Regions from separate parts of the Paenibacillus sp. FSL W8-0194 genome, predicted to be linked through region 2. Evidence: riboswitches for the same ligand, from Rfam matches in the RefSeq annotation. Region 2 holds a riboswitch; the other holds the start of a gene.
What was found. A riboswitch is a leader RNA that binds a small molecule or an ion and turns the genes downstream of it on or off. The one in region 2 is predicted to bind ZMP and ZTP.

Region 1 (9,011 bases), 2.8 Mb from region 2:
GGATACGGGGACAGCTTGTTCCAAGTCCGGAGTCCCGCCTCCACGTGCCCTACTTGGATTTTTTGCAGGAATGCCGCATAGCTGGCCAGGAAAGTCGTCAGCGTGTCGCCATGCACCAGCACGATGTCCGGCTGCGCTTCGCGAAGCACGGGCTCGAGCCCCTCCAGCACGCGGATGGTAATTTCGTTCAGCGTTTGCCGGTCCTTCATGACATCGAGATCGTAATCCGGCTTGATTTTGAACACGTCAAGCACCTGATCCAGCATCTGGCGATGCTGGGCGGTCACGCAGACCACCGATTCGATATGCTCGGGGTGTTTTTCCAGCTCCAAAATGAGCGGAGCCATCTTGATTGCTTCCGGACGCACGCCAAAAATCGTCATCACTTTTATTTTAGACATGAACTCTAACCTCTTTTCGCTTACTTGGTTCCGAACAGGCGGTCGCCGGCATCGCCGAGGCCCGGCACGATATATCCATGGTCGTCCAATTTTTCGTCGAGGGCCGCCACGTAAATGTCTACGTCCGGGTGAGCTTCCTGCACCGCTTTGACGCCTTCAGGTGCAGCGATCAGATTCATCATTTTGATCTGGGTGCAGCCGCGTTTTTTGAGCACGTCGATCGCCGCGATCGCGGAACCGCCCGTTGCCAGCATCGGGTCGATGACGATCAGCTCGCGCTCCGTCACGTCGGTAGGCAGCTTGGTGTAGTATTCGACGGGCTGCAGCGTTTCGGGATCGCGGAACAAGCCGACATGGCCCACCTTCGCCGCGGGAATGAGCTTCAAAACCCCGTCAAGCATGCCAAGGCCCGCACGCAGGATCGGAATGAGTCCGAGCATGCGTCCGGCAAGCACCTTGCCGTCGACCTCGGCGACAGGCGTCTGGACCTTCACCGTTTCAAGCGGAACCTCGCGCGTAATTTCATAAGCCATCAAAGAAGCAACCTCGTCAACAAGTTCACGGAAATCTTTTGTGTTTGTCCGCACATCACGGATAAAAGTCAGCTTGTGTTGAATTAAAGGGTGATCGCAAATCACCAGTTTTCCCATTGTATTGTCCCTCCGGTAATCGTAAGTCTAAGTGCTGCCAGTGCCGGTTTGCCATGTGCAAAGACGTCTAGGTACACAAATCTTGTTTATTATATCATTCCCTGAAATGAAATTGCACCACGTTTCACATGTTTATTTTCGCCCCAAGCCGCGGAAGATTAAACCTTTTGTGACAAGGGCTGCAATCCGGAAACCGTTTGGCCGGCCGGAGGGTCTTGGTGCGGCATGCATAAAAAAGGGGCCGGAGGCCAAGCCTCCAGCCCTTTCAGGTTCAAGTAGGATGCGAATTAATAGTTAAGTTCCGGATACAGCGGATATTGGTCCGTCAATTCCTTCACCATGGCAGCCGCTTTGGACAGGACGGTTTCGTCCTGAGGCTGCTTCAGCGTCATGGCGATGATTTTGCCGATTTTCTCCATGGCGGCCTCGTCCATGCCGCGCGAAGTGGCGGCTGGCGTGCCGATCCGGATGCCGCTTGTGACGAACGGGCTGGTCGGATCGAAAGGAATCGCGTTTTTGTTCACGGTAATGCCGATGGAATCCAGCACCTTCTCGGCGTCTTTACCCGTGATGTTCACGCTGCGTGTATCCACCAGCATCAAGTGGTTGTCGGTACCGCCGGATACGATGTTCAGGCCTTCGCCGATCAGCGTTTCGGCCAAAACTTTGGCGTTTTTCACGACGTTTTGGGCATAGGTTTTGAACGAAGGATCAAGCGCTTCGCCAAGCGCCACCGCTTTGGACGCGATGACGTGCATCAAAGGACCGCCCTGGGTGCCAGGGAATACCGCTTTGTCGATGGCCTGCGCCCACGGCTGTTTGCACAAAATCATGCCGCCGCGCGGACCGCGAAGCGTTTTATGCGTCGTTGTCGTGACGAATTGGGCATGAGGCACCGGACTCGGGTGAACGCCCGCGGCGACCAGGCCGGCGATATGCGCCATGTCGACCATGAACAACGCGCCCACGTCGGTTGCGATCGAAGCGAAAGCTTCGAAATCGATCGTGCGCGGATACGCGCTGGCGCCGGCAACGATCAAACGCGGACGGTGTTTGAACGCGGCTTTGCGCACTTCGTCGTAATCGATCAGGAAGTTGTCTTCGCGAACGCCGTAAGCGACGAAGTTATACAAAAGGCCGGAGGCGTTGACCGGGCTGCCGTGCGTCAAATGTCCGCCGTGGGCCAGGTTCATGCCGAGCACCGTGTCGCCGGGTTTGATCGCGGCAAGATATACCGCCATGTTCGCTTGTGCGCCGGAATGCGGCTGCACGTTGACGTGTTCGGCGCCGAACAGCTGCTTCGCGCGGTCGCGGGCGATATCCTCGACGATATCGACGCGCTCGCATCCGCCGTAATAACGTTTGCCCGGATAACCTTCCGCATATTTGTTCGTGAGGACGGAGCCCATGGCCTCCATCACCGCTTCGCTGACAATGTTTTCGGAAGCGATCAGCTCGATGTTGCTGCGCTGGCGCTTCAGCTCCAGATTCATCGCATCCAATACCGCAGGGTCCTTTTTACGCAATTGATCCATCTTCTTGTTCCTCCCTTAAAATAAACTTTCCTATTTTTTTGTGCATGAACGCTGTCCAATCCCCGACGTTTAATCGCAAGCGGAGGCGTTGCCCGCATCCTGCCCGGGCGAGATGCGGTACACCGCACGCTCGCCGCCGATCAGCTTCGGCCGGGTGAAGGCGGTATTCACGCGCGCCTCCCCCACATATCGAAGCTTGGTGCGGTAAGGCACGGCCACGCGCCGCAAATGCATCCCGATCAATGTTTCTCCGATGTCGATCCCCGCATCCGCTTCGATCGTTTCGGCCAAACACGGCTCCTTCATGGAGCGGTATGCCGCGCTGGCCATGGAACCTCCGGCCTTCGGCACCGGTACGGCCGCCACTTCGGTCAGCCGCAAAGCGGCAAGAAGGGAACGCTCCACGACAAGCGCCCGGTTCAAATGCTCGCAGCACTGGAACGCGAGCTCGAAACCGAACTCGCGGCTGACTTCCCGGATGCCTTCCAGCAGCTCCTGCGCCACTTCAAGCGCCCCCGAGGTGCCGATCCGCCGGCCCGCCACTTCGCTCGTGCTGGTTCCAACCACGACGACCTTGCCGGGGCCAAGCCCGGCCGCTTCCGCCAGCTCGCGCAAAATGGCCGACACTTGCTCTTTTAGCGAAACTTCCGCCGGAATGCCTTGTTCGGAAAATTCCATGCGAATACCTCCCTAGCGCTGCAGATAACGGTCCTCGATCGCTTTGATTTTGCCGACGCGCTGCGTATGGCGCTCTCCGCTGCTGAACGGCGTATCGAGCCAGATTTTCGCGATTTCCTGCGCCAGGCCGGGGCCGATGACGCGCTCGCCCATCGCCAGCACGTTCGAATCGTTGTGCTCCCGGGTCGCTTTGGCGGAAAATACGTCATGCACCAGCGCGCAGCGAATGCCCGGAACCTTGTTGGCCGCGATGCTCATGCCGATCCCCGTACCGCAAATCAGAATGCCGCGATCAGCCTCACCCGAGGCAACCTGCTCGCATACAGGCAGGGCATAGTCCGGATAATCCACGGAGTCAGCGCAGCTGCACCCCACGTCCACGACCTCGTGGCCCATTTCCTGAATAACGGCGATGATGTCTTCTTTCAAACGCACTCCCGCGTGATCTGTTCCCACAGCAATCTTCATGTTTCGAAAAACCTCCCTGAATGTCGTGCTTTTGTGACTTCTTGTACATTATACCCTATTTCAAAGCCACAAGATGAAAATACCTTCATGGGGATGCCTGCAAAATCCTCCCTATGAATACAAAAAAGAGCAGTCCGCGGATAACCGCAGAATTGCTCTTTTGCCCAGGCGACCGGCCGTATCATCCGGTGCTCCATCGTGGTTTCATCCACAGTTGTCGCCAGTTACACCGGATCCAAGGTTTTTCACAACCATCATAAATCATTAGACGGCGAAAAGCAAGCAATTTCGGTGCTTGCTCCGCCTGCCGGAGGCGCACCGGGGAAACGTGCAGCCTGGGCCGCTGTATCCCTTGAAGAGGTTCGTTGACGCGCCCCGGATCAAACCGAAGCCGATCCCCACGCTTTGCTTACGAAGCGCGATAAGCTTCCAGCTTATCCAGCAAACGTTCGATCGCGGCCCGGATTTCTGCCGCGGCCAAATCATAATCCTCCCGGGACCCCCCGAACGGGTCGGAAATATCGAAGCTCGGCACGCGCTGCTGGATTTCGATCAAGCGTTCCCGCTCCGCATCGGTCAGCTCCTGTCCGAGCGAGCGTTTGACCTCCCAGGTCGCGTAAAGGCCGTCCAGTTCTTTCAGGTCGTTCAGCACGCCTTCGTCGTCTTCCACGTATTCCTTCAGCGTGAACACTTTGTCCGCCGCATGCGGAAAGTTGCGGATGACCTGCTGCTTATGGCTTTGGGTCAGCGTAAGGATCAAGTCGGACCAATCGACCGCTTCCGGCTTCAACGATTTCGAAGTCAGGCGGTCGCCGATCTCATGGTCGCGCAATACTGCCTCCGCATGCCGCGACATCGACATGCCGTCCATGGCCGCGACGCCGGCGGAACGGGCTTCCACGTCGATGCCGCGGTCCTTGGCCATTTTGCGGAGAAGGGCTTCCGCCATCGGGCTGCGGCACGTGTTCCCTGTACACACAAACAAGATATGCTTCACGTCTATCGCACCTCCCGGATTGTTCTTTGGCGATTATTGTATCAAAAGATAAAGGCGAGGCCAAATGCCAGCAGGATCACGCCTCCCAGCGCCTCCCCGAAATCCCCCAGGTTGCGGCTTGCCCTCCGGCCCAGCAGGAGTCCCATGACCGACATCACTCCGCCGCTGATGCCGAAGGCAAGCACGGTGACGATCAAATTGCTCTGGAACATCCCGAGCGACAGCCCGACGGAAAAGGAATCCACGCTGACGCTTAAGGCGAACAACAACATGCCCGGCAGCGACCGGTGGTCGATCATCCGGGTCTCTCCGCTTTTGAAAGAGCCGAATACCATGTGAACGCCGAGCAGGATGAGCAGTCCCCCGGCAACATAGTCGGCTACCTGTCCAAGCAGGGAGCTCATGTATTGTCCGGTATACATGCCGATCAGGGGCATCAGGATATGAAACAAGCCGATCAGCACGCTGATCTTCAGCACGTGCAGCAGGCGAATCCCTTTCATGCCGATTCCGATCCCCAGGGAAAATGCGTCCATTCCAAGTGCCGCGGCCATCATCAGGATCGCGATCAGCTGACCCAAACCGGCGGGTGTCTCCAACATTCCCATTCCTCCATGTCCGTTAGGTTCTTGTACAACCATATGCGGACAGGTGGACAATCATGACTTGTACGTTGTGGCGGCCAAGCTACCGATCGGCCCGCCCAAGCCTGACGACGTCCTGTCCCGCCGCCTTGCGGAGGCGGTTCATGATCGCCGCGCCGATGCCGTCTTCCGGGCAAGCCTCGGATAAAATAAAACCGACTCCCTCTTCGTCCATGCGGCGCAGGGCGGCATACAGGCGATGCGCAGCGGCGCTCAAATCGGACAGGCTCCCCAGCGACTCGACGCAATCGGCCTGATAGCGGCCGATATGCTCCTCGAACGCAAGGACCCCGGTCCGTTCGCCGCGGGCAGCGGCTTCCCGCAAATGGCGGGCAATCCAATCGGACACTTCGGACGCCGAAGGTCCCGTGACGATGCGGAGCGCGCCCTGGGGAGCATAATGCGTATATTTCATTCCCGGAGCTCTCGGCGCCTGGACAGGCTCGCTTCCGGACTCCGGCAGAAGCGCCGGATCCAAACGCGCCGGCGCTCCCGCCGCCTGCGACAGCTGCTCCAGCGTCACGCCGCCCGGCCGAAGGACGGTCACGATGCCGTCCTCCGCCACCTGAACGACGGTCGACTCGACGCCGACGCCGGTCGCGCCGCCGTCGACGATGCCGCCGATGGCGCCGGCAAGGTCCTCCAGCACGTGGCCGGCCAGCGTCGGGCTCGGCCGTCCCGAGCGGTTCGCGCTCGGCGCCGCCACGGGACAGCCGGATTCTTCGATGAGCGCCAGCGCGACCGGATGATCCGGCATCCGAATCCCGACCGTGTCCAGTCCCGCGGTCACGCGGTGCGAAAGCGCGCCGGACCGTACCGGCAGCACGATCGTGAGCGGTCCCGGCCAAAAGGCTTCCATCAGCCGCCGCGCCGCCGGGCTAACTTCCTTTACCAGCCCGTCCAGCTGATCCTTCCGCGATATATGTACGATCAGCGGATTATCCGACGGTCTGCCTTTCGCCCTGAATACCGCTTCAACCGCTGCCGTGGAACGGGCGTCTGCGCCAAGGCCGTATACCGTTTCGGTCGGAAAAGCGACCACGCCTCCTTCCCGAAGAATGGCCGCCGCCGGTTTAAGCGCTTCTTTCAGCCTGCCGGGCTCGGAGAGAAGCTCCGGACCGATACGCCAATAAGGCGTGACCGATGTCCCCGAAACCGTCTCTTGATCTGTTCGTTCCATGTTTATCCCTGTCTTTCTGTCTGATGTTCATCCCAATATTTAAAAAAGACCCAAATTCGAACCACGGCTTTGCCTCAGGCTTTTCAGCCGATCAGCGACCCGTCGAGCAGCCCCCTAACGCGCATATTGCCGTGATTATGAAGTTGAGCCGTTTGACCGATGAAATGGTTTATCCATTCCTTATCTTATCACACCTGAAACGATGGTTGTATCTCCCGCCCGGGCCGCCGTCCGGAAAACGCCGGATGCGAAAATGTCAAAACAAAGCCTTGAACCAGCTGAAGATCCCTTCGAGCATGTCCCAGAGAAAAAAGCGGACTTCCGGTTCGGATGCTTTGACCGGCGCTTGATCTGCGGCTTTTGCGGATTGGCTTCCCGGCTCCCCCGGGCTGTAGGACGTTTTTTTCGTTTTGCCCGACAACTCTTTGGACGATTCCGCTTTCGCCGCAGCGGGTTTTGCCGCCGCGTCGCCGCTTCCCGCATCGATGAAGCAAAGCGGCGGGAACAGCACGCACCACCAGTTCTGGCCTTTGCCTTCGCCCAGCGTGATCCGCAGCGCTTCATAGTTTCCCGCAGGATACACGGTGCCCCCGTACAATTTCGTCGGGAAAGGCACAACGCCGAGTTCCACGCGGTAACCGTAGCCGATCCCCCGCTCTTCCAGCTCTCTGCCTACCAAGTCATGAAGCTCGGGCAAATGTTCGCGGATCGTTGCGCGAGCGGCCTCCAGACTTTGCGGATCCTCCAAATCCTGTACCCAGGCATCCATTTGCTCTACCACCGCATCCCGGATTTGCCGCTTGACGAGCTGGTCGTCCGGATGATCGGAATTGGCCAGGATGCGCAGCCGGATCGATTCCCCCGGAATCGGCCCGCCGGCGACGGCCGCGTCCGTTTTTTGCGCTTCCCAAGTCATGGCGAGCATCAATAAGATACAAAAAATAATGACGGTATTCTTCACCAAAGACCGGAGACGGTCTCCTTTTTCGTTATGATTCCACATGCCGTTCATGCCCCCTCTATCAAATCCTGCTATGATACTGACCAGTATGGCCGGAAATGATAGAGTCTAAACCTGGCAATCTATGAATCTAGCGAAATAGTACAAAAGACCGTTCTCCCATTACCTTTGAAGGTCAGGGAAAACGGTCCACTTGTCCGTGTCAGGCCTGTTTGGCGGCCGCAGCTTTCTGCGGCGCCGGGGCGAAAATATCCTCGCTCACCTCGTGGCCGTGCACGCGCACGCTCATCACGATGCCGATGCTGGCCATATTGATGAGCAGCGACGTACCGCCGTAGCTGATAAACGGCAGCGTAATCCCCGTCAGCGGCATGAGCCCGATAAAGGCGCCAATGTTTTCGAAAATCTGGTAAAGCATCATCGACACGACCCCGACGATCAGCAGCGGCCCTGCCCGGTCCCGGCATTCGAGGCAAATCAGGATCATGCGGTGAATCAATATGAAATACAGCAGCAGAACGACCGACGATCCGACAAACCCGAACTCCTCCGCGATTTCTACGAAAATCGAGTCGGAATACGTGTAAGGCACGCGGCCGGACTGGACCGACGTCCCCTGCATGTACCCTTCGCCCATCATGCCTCCGGAAGCGATGGCAAGTTTGGCGTTTTTCGTATGGTACGAGGCTTTGGCCGTCGCTTTGTCCGGAACCAGCCAAGGGTCGATCCGTTCCGTCCAATGTTCTCGCCCGATGTCTTTCAAGAATTTTTCGATATTGTCATGAAAGTGAATATAAGAGAAAATCCCGCCGACGGCGACCGCTCCCAAAATAATGAGGGCCAGAAACGCATGCAGGAACTTGATGTTCCCAACCCACAGCAGCCCGAGCAAAATGAGCACATAGCTGAGCGCGTTCCCAAGGTCGTTTTGGATCATAACCAGCGCAAACGGAATAAAGGTCAGCCCCCCGATCGGCAGCACGTCCCTCCATAGGGAAAGCTTGGGTTTGGGCCTTTTCATCAACAAATACGTCAGGAATATGATCAAAATGAGCTTGAACAGCTCGGCCGGCTGCAGGCTGAATCCTCCGAATTTGAACCAGCCCTGGGCCCCGTTTACGTCCGATCCCAAAAAGTTGACCGCGACCAATAACGCGTTGCCGAACAAATAAATATATAACGCATACTTGACGAGCAACTTATAATCCAGTAACACCAGCCCGAAAAAAACGACAAAAGCCAAGATGTAATACTGGAGCATTTTGATGTGGGAGCCTGCGAACTTGGTATCCGTAGTAACGCTGTATATTGCCATGATGCTGACGCCCATGAAAATCATAAGTATAAAGACGACGACGTAATCCACTTTTTTTAGCTTCTGAAGCATCTGCTATCCCCCTGATGCGGGCCTCTCCCGCCCTTCTTGCCGTGATCCTTGCCGAAAACTCACTGTACTATTGTAATGGAATAGCAGCCCCATATTCAATTCCTGTTAAA
Region 2 (9,011 bases):
CGCATCCGGCCTTGGCCGGCGCTTTTTATCCTTCTCCCCACTACGGCATTTCCGCCTCGGTGCTGCTCGGGCAATTGATGCGCCTGGCCGGCGCGGACCTGGTCCTGTTCCCTTCGCCTTACGGGTCGGTGACGATGCCGCGCGAAGAAAACATGGCGATCCGCGACGAATTGCTGACGGACGGGCTGCCGGTCAAAGCGAGCATGCCGGTGCCTTCCGCGGGCATCCATCCGGGACTCGTCCCGCTCATTTTGCGCGACTTCGGCCAGGACGTCGTGGTCAATGCCGGCGGGGGCATTCACGGGCATCCGATGGGGACCGAAGCCGGCGGACGCGCTTTCGTGCAGGCGATCGAAGCCGCGCAGCGTTCCGTTCGCCTGGCCGATTACGCGGAAGACAGCCATCCCGAGCTGAAGGCAGCCCTTGAAGCTTGGGGGGGAGAACGATGAAATCAGGCAAAAAAACCGTCATTTTTTGCGATTTCGACGGGACGATTACCCTTTCGGACAACATCGTCGCCATCATGAAAGAGTTCAAGCCCGAAGGCTATGAGGCGATCATGCAGCGGACCGTCAACCAAGAAATTTCACTGCGCGAAGGCGTCGGTGCCATGTTTGCCCTCCTCCCTTCCGGCAAAAAGGAAGAAATCGTGGATTTCGTCGTGAGCCGCGCAGGCATCCGCGAAGGATTTCGCGAGTTTCTCGGCTACGTGAAGCAGGAAGGCATCGATTTTTACGTCACCAGCGGCGGCATGGATTTTTTCATCGACCCGCTGCTGGCGCCGTTCGACATCCCAAGCGGCCATATTTTCTGCAACAGCGCGGACTTTAGCGGGGACCATATCGAAATATTGTGGCCGCATCCATGCCAGGAGCCGTGTCGGAACGGCTGCGGCATGTGCAAGACGACGGTCATGCGCCGTTTTCCGGAGGACCGGTACGAACGGATTCTGATCGGGGACAGCCTGACGGATTTCGAAGGAGCCAAAATCGCCGATTTGGTGTACTCCCGCTCCATCCTGACCGACAAGTGCGCCGAGCTCGGCGTCAAGCACGTACCATTCCAAGACTTTTTCGATATCATGAACGATATGAAGCAGAAACGACAACAGGGGGTGCGGTAATTTATGACGTTTGCGAACATCAGCCTGGAGCATAAACAGCAAGCGCTGGACGAGCTCCGGCAAATCAAGCAGCAGTTCGCGGCCAAAAACTGGTTTCCGGGAACCAGCGGCAATCTGTCCGTCCGCGTCGGCGAATTCGATCCGGAGCAGTTTTATTTTGCGATCACCGCCAGCGGCAAAGACAAGTCCGTAAGCACGCCGGAGGACTTCCTGTTCGTGGACAAAAGCGGCCGGGCCGTCGAAACGACCAGACTGAAGCCCAGCGCGGAAACCCAGATCCACTGCGAAATTTACCGCCTGACCGGTTGCGGCGCCGTGTTTCACGTCCACACGGTTTTCAACAACCTGATCAGCGAATGGTTCGGCGATCAAGGCGCAGTGCCGGCCCAAGGCATCGAATTGATCAAGGCTTTTAACATTTGGGAGGAAAACGCGGCCATCTCCATCCCGGTGCTGCCCAACTTCGCCCATATTCCGTCGATCGCCGAACGCGTCGAAGACGTGCTGAACCCGAACGTGCCTGGCATTCTGCTGCGCAACCACGGCATCTACGCCTGGGGGCAAAACGCGTTTGAAGCGAAAAAACATCTGGAAGCGTTTGAATTCATTTTCGAATATTTGTACCGCAGCATCCTGCTGAAAAACAGCGTGCCTCAGATCAACGCCGACGGCCGCCGTTGACAGCGAAATGAAGAAAACCGTCCCGCCTCGTGAACCGTGGCCCGAAAGACGGACACTTTGAACAAAAGTGCCCTTGCCCCGGCCGCTACTCATCGGTTCATGTCGGGACGGTTTTTTTCTATAAAACCGCTAAGTCCATTTCCAGCGCCATCATCGCTATTCCGGATTTCCTTGCATCTGCGCTTCGGTTCAGCGATCCCTCGTCTCCGGCAGCGGTCAACTCCTTGAGCTGTTGGCCTCATGCTGGACTAAGCTTGGAAACGCCTGCTTTTACTGACATGAACCATAAACTCAGGCCACCGTTAAGCCCCCTGCCGAGTAAGAAAAAAGGGGCGTCCCGGCGGTTCGGTTCGTCCCCTTTGATGTCCGTATATTAAACCTCTTTTAGCAGGCGATTTGCCCGTTGAACGCTTTTTGCCAATCTGTAAGAATTTATAACGCCCAACCAACCTTGCGATTTACGTACATATTTTCATTCAGGACCGATTCATAGTAACTTCCGGGTCCGACCGCCATTTTCCTGTTCAAAAACAAAAACACCGGCGGATTGCCGGTTGTTAAATATCGCCGATTTTAAGTTAGCGGACTGATTTCAAATGATCGACGGATGCAAAGTCCGCGATGGCATAAGTCCCGCATTCATATATAAGCGTCGTAATGGAGCATTCGGGAATCAACTCGCTTTGGACGGCAGCGAAATTCGGATGCCAAACCTCCAAAGCTTCTTCGGAAAAGGCATGCACCAAAAAGTCGGTGATCAGCCCTCCATGCGTGACCAATACAATTTGACTTTCAGCGGCGTGCTCCGCGCCCAGTTCCGATAATAAGGAGTTTAACCGCTCCCCCGCTTGCTTCGCCGAATCCCCGACGGGCGGCAAATATTCCGGATCACGCGTACACCGCTCCCACATGGCGACAAACGCTTCAAAACTTTGTCCGGGCAAATCCCCCCAATTCGCGCGCTCCCTCAAACGACTGTCCACGCGAACGGCCGATGCTGTCGCTTGGGCAATGCATCCGGCGGTCTCTTGCGCCCTTCGAAGCGGGCTGGAATAGACGGCTGAGATAGGCAAATGGCAAAAACGGCCGGCCGTCGCTTGAGCTTGCAGCACGCCCTTAGGGGTGAGCGGAACGTCCCCGACGGCTTTTTCTTTTATGGCGTGCCGTACCAGAAAAAAAGTTGTGCCCATTGACGAACCACCTGTCGATTGAATTCCGTGCGCCATGAGACGTCTTAACTAAACGTATGTGGAATATCCCGTTTTTTTGCCATCCTCAAGCACGAAATTTCGAAATTCCTTGTTTCGGTCCGCTCCGCTATGCCGGTACGCAAGCAGCTTCCCCGCACAGCCTCCCGGAAATGTACGTTCAAGCCTCGTTACCAGGGCCGGCACGCCGCTTCAAGCTAGTGGGCCCGCGGCAGCTTGGCTTCCGAATGGATTCGAGCAACGACCTGCTCCCGCAAGCCTGCGATCGATCCGTTACGCCAGCCTCTCCCGGATCCGCTCCAATACTTGATTTTTCAGCTCCGCCGACCGCGCCGAAAGCTCCGCACCCGTTTCCTGGAACGTGGCTCGCACGCCGGCATCCTTGATGCTGCCAAGATTAATCTCGACGGTGATCCAAGCCGATTGAACCGCCGCGTCGAGCATGAACAAGGCGATGCCGAGATCGGAAATGACGTTTTTATTGACTTGTTCGGTGACCGATGCCAAGGCGGCCATGACTTCCAGGCAGCGTTTCATGAGATGCAGGGGCACGGAAGCCGCCTGCACCGCCGCTTGCTGCAAAGCGATGGAGCGCTGCCGCTTTTCCTCCTCCGATGCTTTGGGGAGCCCAAGCGCGGCCATGTAACCGTTAAAGGATTCGATGTCCTTTTTCAAAAAGGTTTCGGCTTCGGTCATTGCGTCCTGCATCAGCTTCACGATTTCCGCCATTTGTTCCCGCACCTGCTCAAACTTCGGTCCGCTCGTAATGTTCGCCACCATGGAGCCCATGGACGCCCCCAGGGCCGCAGCCAATGCCGCAACGCTTCCCCCGCCCGGCGTCGGCGCACTGGAAGCGGCCGAATGCAAAAATTCGCGGATCGGCTGATCAAAAACGTGATTCTGTCCGTTCATGCGCTACACCTCTTTCGATGGCTGCTGCAGCCGGATGGCATGCAACAAATTTTCGAACAACAGAACGGTCGTTAACGTCCCCACTCCGCCCGGTACAGGCGTTACCGCTTTGGCCGCTTCCACCGCTTCGGGAACCGCGTCTCCCACGATGCCGCTCGGCGTTTCGGAAATGCCGGCATCGATCACGACCAGCTCGGGATGCAGCATATCGGCCGTAATCAGCCCGGCGCAGCCGGTGGCGGTCATCAAAATATCCGCGCCCGCGATATGTTTGGCGAGATTTTGCGTGTAATAATGGCAAACGGTGACGGTCGCGTTTTCGCGGAGCAGCATCTGCATCAAAGGCCTTCCGACGGTTTCCCCGTGCCCGACCAGCACCACGTTTTTCCCTTGCAGCGAAAACCCGAAATGTTTGACGATCCGAATGCATGCCTGCGGCGTCGCCGGATAAATGCCGGTTGCCCCCGTCATGCAGGCCAGCTTGTTCGCCGATGAAATGCCGTCGACGTCTTTTTCCGGTGCAATGGCGTCGCAGCAGGTTTGCAGGCGGATATGTTTGGGGAGCGGCAGCTCCAGCATGATGCCGTGCACGGCCGGATTTTGGTTCAATTTTTCGATTTCGTCCAGCAGGCGCTGCTCGCTCACCTCCGGCGTAAACGAAATCAGGTCGAACGCGATGCCCAGCTGTTGGGCTTTTTTCTCTTTGGCTTTCGCGTAATATGCCGATGCCGGATCGCCTTCTACCAAAATGACAGACAGCCGGGGGTGAATCCCTTTTGCCTTGAAGCGGTTCACCTCTTCGATGATCGATTCCGACACCTCGCTCGCCAGCGGTTTCGTTTTTAGCAGCATGCTCATTTCTGTCGCCTCCGATTTTGGTTTCAAACAAAAAAAAGCATTCGGAAAGGAATCCCCTCCAAATACTTTCGCCCAGGCGTACGGCTGTTATGATCCATGTGCTCCCTCGTGGTTCCCCACGTTACGCCAGTCACACACGGCTTGAAGTTGTCTCTAGTATAGCACAAAATCGGCGTTGATACGTCATATTTTTGCCCATCCGGGTTCTTTCGCGGCGTCTTCCTTCAATTTGCCGTAAATTTCAAGATCGACGACCCCTTTTCCGGACCATAACGTAGCTTGTCTCAGCAATCCTTCTTTCCGGAATCCGTTTTTGGCAAGCACCCTTTTGGAAGCTTCGTTCGGCGGCATCACTTCGGCCTGAATCCGGTTGACGAGGGCCTCCTCGAACAAAAACCGGGTGAGTATTTGCAGCGCTTCCGTCGCAATGCCTTTTCCATAATGCCGTTCCGCCAGAAAATAACCCACGGAAAGCGAATTGACCTTCTGGTTCCAATCGAACGCTTCGATGATGCCGAGCAGCTTGCCGGGTTCCTCCACCGCAAAAATGCCCCATTTGATCCGGCTTTTTTTGAGGAAATCCCGTTCGAAATGTCCGATCATGGACTTGACCGTATTTTTGTTATGCTTCGGAATGATGCCGCAGTATGTAAACACGTTGTCATTGTCATAGATTTCGAACAGTTCCTCCAAATGCTCCTCTCCGATTTTGCCTAACACGAGCCTGTCTGACGCGATTACCGGAAACCGGCCGAATGCCGCCTCGAAATTCATTTTCATTCCTCCAAGCTCCAGGCGTTCTGCCTTGCAATGTCTTTAAATTTTATTTTTAATCGGCACGTACAAGTCCACCCTGCATTTTCCCTCCGCATCCCGCGCAGGATCGTTCAGGCAAAATTCCAGGCATGGCCGGTCGTCGGGTTCATAGCCGCTGTTCGGCAGCCAAAGGCCGAAGACGTTTTGATACGCCAACACGAATTTATCGATGGTGTCGTAAAAAGGGTATACCGCATACGTGCCCCCGGACAGCGACTTAAACTGCACCGGCGGGTCCGCGGAATCCGGCGTCCAACCTTCGGGCAGCGTGACGCAAGCGTCGTACCGGCAGGAATATTCGTCCACCAGCCCGGCATCATCCAGCGAAATGCCGATAAACTGCTGGCTTGGCGGGGTTATCCCCCGTTCGTAGGCCCAACGGCCAAGTTTGTCCCATGCGGCGCCCGTGTCGAGATAACTTCCCACATGGCGGACATATGCGACGTTAAGGGGGGTTAATTCTTTTAGGGCGATCATCCGATCCCACGTCCTTCCTAGCAATGATCTCTTACGGTTTTCATTGTAGGCCGTTTGGGACGCGGTCTCCTCCTGCATATTGCTTGCCCATTGCGAAATATTGCTGTATTGGGTTCGTGCCTTCCGCACCTCGTTGGGCGTTGTTCCGTAGTGCTTTTTGAACAGCGCGTGATATGCCGACAGCGACTCGAACCCGCATTCGCCCGCGATCGCCAACACCGTCATATTCGTTTCCCTCAACAGCCGCACCGACTTCTCCAGCCTTTTCCGGCTCAAAAACGCCACCGGCGTTACGCCCGTCATGGCCGTAAAAATGCGGGAGAAATGGTATTTTGAAAAATTCGCAACGCTTGCCAGATCTTCCAACGTCAATTTTTGGCTGCTGTGTTCTTCGATATATCGGATCACCGAATCGATCCTGTGCTTGTATTCCTCGTTCATCACGCTCGGGTTCCCCGCCTTTTCCGGAATCTGTTACCAAAATTATACACGATGACAAGCCCTTCGGATTACCGAATCTTCGGGGCAGGAACGCTTTTGGCATCTTTTTTCAGAAAAAAATCAGGAGCCACTTTTTTGTAGTTGTATGATAAAATCGGAACTTGTGGTGGACTGATCTACAAGTTATTGAATTTTGAATCCGGTATAACTATAATGGTTATAACAAGAGGGTGAAACAAATGAAAAAATTAAGCAGTCGTTTCTCGGTTGCAGTTCATGTTCTCTGTTTGATACATTTAAGCCCCTCGCTTTGTACTGGGGATTTCATTGCAGCGAGCGTAAAGACCAATCCAGTTATCATTCGCAATATTCTTGCCAAACTCAAAAAAGCAGGACTGCTTGATGTACGCCCAGGAGTGGGAGGAGCATTTTTGCTGAAGAACTTGGAAGAGATCACGTTGCTGGACGTATACAATGCAGTGGAAGTTATTGACAATGGTGAGTTGTTCAATATACATGCAGAACCAGATCCAAATTGTCCGATAGGAAAAAATATCGTAGCTGTTCTACGGTCAGAAATGAGAGCGGCTCAATCAGCAATGGAACAGAGGTTAGCTCAGGTTTCATTGAGACAAATAGTTACAGAATTGGGCAAATAGAATGGTGTTTTACTGAGCCATTTTTTTTGATCTCGTTATAATCAAAGTCATTATAACAATTTTGATTATAACTTGATTATAGATAAATAACGAAAGGAAAATCAGCCCATGAAGATTATTGTTACAGGAGCAACAGGTCAACTTGGAGGTCTCGTTATTCAACATTTGCTCAAAAAGGTTCCGACAAATCAAATTGTTGCAGTCGCACGCAATCTCGAAAAAGCCTCTGCGCTTGCGGAGTTTGGCATTGAAGTCCGTCAGGGAGATTATAATAACCCAGAATCTCTTCACAATGCATTTGTTGACGGAACCAAACTACTGTTTATCTCAAGTTCAGAGACGGATGATCCATTACGTGTCGTCCAACATGCCAATGTCGTAAAAGCCGCCCGAGATGCAGGTATTAAGCAAATTGCCTATACCGGCTTTGCTTTTGCCGAGGACAATCCATTCGCTCTCGTTCATATGGCTACGGAGTATGCGATTCGCACGACGAATATTCCATACACCTTCTTGCGTAACGGCGGTTATACAGAGTTTTTTGTCAATCCATCACTAAAAGCAAACGTAGAAAACGGGGCGATCATTACGAATGCCAATAAGGGAAAAGTGAATTCGGTTAGCCGTAGTGATCTGGCTCTTGCTGCCGCCACAGTTCTGACAGAGGATGGACATGAGAACAAGGAATACAACCTTGTTTCCAATTATCCTTGGAGCTTTGATGATTTGGCTGAAATTCTTTCCGAAGTTTCTGGGAAAAGTGTTGTCCATCAATCGGTTTCCTTCGAAGAAGAGAAGAACATACTCGTTCGAGCAGGTATGCCGGAATCTTTTGCTGAAACCACGGCTTTTATCTATAACACAATTGCAGAGGGGAAAATGGCAAGAACGACCGATGATTTACAAAAGCTAATTGGATTTCAAACGCCTCTTAAAGAGATCGTCATAAAAGCCTTGCAAGGCTAAGTCATGGACATGCAGCCCATTTTTTTGTAAGACAGAAGGTATCACAATGGACATACTCAATCTATCTCGTTTAAAAATTTACGGTATATTGGAAAGCGAGCATGACTTACAAATACAGGTGAAGATAACATCTCCACCTTCTTCTTGTCCTCATTGTGGATGCGTAGCGACTTTTGGGAAACCTTATCCAATGTTCAAAATCCCCCCTATTTATGTTCGAGATCAGGAGGAACGCAAGAATCTTGGAATGGACCTTCCCACCTTAATTGAGAAATTGGAGAAGGGCCAATTATAAGCCCTTTTCCACCACATAATCCGGATTGGTGTAAAATAAAGATCGATGTTTTTCAAGGATACGTCCAGCGTTGTCATCATGTCGTCGGCCGCATATTTGCCCGCTATGGATTCTTGATCGGTACATTGGACGGCCAACCAAAATGATCCGTCTACGAAAACTCATCATGCACGACTTCCGTCCCGGCAATAAAATCGTGAATCGATCGCTTATCTTCCCGCAGCGCAACCATGAACGCGCTAATGATCGTGCCGATCCCAAACGTCAGGCCATAGATGATGCCTCCAACGACATGGCGCAGCAGCATGGTTCCGATCCCGGGCGGAGCATGGTCCTGCACTTTTCTAATTTTGATCCCGCAAATCCGCTTACCGACCGTATATCCGTCCCAAAAAACAGGCACCAGCAACGAATACAAAAAGGACAATATATTGGTCACATATTCTTCATTGGGTCTTCCGCCGGTAATCAGCAAAGAAAGGATGACCAAAGGCAATCCGACGATGAGGGCATCCAACAACATCGCTCCGAGCCTAATCCAAAATCCCGCTTGCATAACTTAGCTCGCTCCTTAA

Region 1: it holds a riboswitch for ZMP and ZTP, as region 2 does, so the genes downstream of both, rpiB (ribose 5-phosphate isomerase B) here and MKY58_RS09965 (bifunctional 5,10-methylenetetrahydrofolate dehydrogenase/5,10-methenyltetrahydrofolate cyclohydrolase) in region 2, are expected to answer to the same signal.

The regions. Positions count from the first base shown of each region.
Region 1 covers NZ_CP150205.1:5,505,206-5,514,216, forward strand. Annotated here, with positions in the region: gene wecB (UDP-N-acetylglucosamine 2-epimerase (non-hydrolyzing)) at 1-401, opposite strand, end outside; gene upp (uracil phosphoribosyltransferase) at 422-1,051, opposite strand; gene glyA (serine hydroxymethyltransferase) at 1,339-2,586, opposite strand; gene MKY58_RS25465 (TIGR01440 family protein) at 2,656-3,264, opposite strand; gene rpiB (ribose 5-phosphate isomerase B) at 3,277-3,732, opposite strand; ZMP/ZTP riboswitch at 3,888-3,970, opposite strand; gene MKY58_RS25475 (low molecular weight protein arginine phosphatase) at 4,142-4,729, opposite strand; gene MKY58_RS25480 (manganese efflux pump MntP family protein) at 4,771-5,331, opposite strand; gene MKY58_RS25485 (L-threonylcarbamoyladenylate synthase) at 5,417-6,553, opposite strand; gene spoIIR (stage II sporulation protein R) at 6,810-7,556, opposite strand; gene MKY58_RS25495 (FtsW/RodA/SpoVE family cell cycle protein) at 7,717-8,901, opposite strand; gene MKY58_RS25500 (FtsW/RodA/SpoVE family cell cycle protein) at 8,997-9,011, opposite strand, start outside.
Region 2 covers NZ_CP150205.1:2,222,697-2,231,707, reverse strand. Annotated here, with positions in the region: gene MKY58_RS09990 (2,3-diketo-5-methylthiopentyl-1-phosphate enolase) at 1-449, shown strand, start outside; gene MKY58_RS09985 (2-hydroxy-3-keto-5-methylthiopentenyl-1-phosphate phosphatase) at 446-1,123, shown strand; gene MKY58_RS09980 (methylthioribulose 1-phosphate dehydratase) at 1,127-1,804, shown strand; gene MKY58_RS09975 (histidine phosphatase family protein) at 2,383-2,994, opposite strand; gene MKY58_RS09970 (cyclodeaminase/cyclohydrolase family protein) at 3,286-3,924, opposite strand; gene MKY58_RS09965 (bifunctional 5,10-methylenetetrahydrofolate dehydrogenase/5,10-methenyltetrahydrofolate cyclohydrolase) at 3,928-4,782, opposite strand; ZMP/ZTP riboswitch at 4,846-4,926, opposite strand; gene MKY58_RS09960 (GNAT family protein) at 4,966-5,556, opposite strand; gene MKY58_RS09955 (AraC family transcriptional regulator) at 5,599-6,516, opposite strand; gene MKY58_RS09950 (Rrf2 family transcriptional regulator) at 6,756-7,175, shown strand; gene MKY58_RS09945 (SDR family oxidoreductase) at 7,284-8,141, shown strand; gene MKY58_RS09940 (RDD family protein) at 8,588-8,992, opposite strand.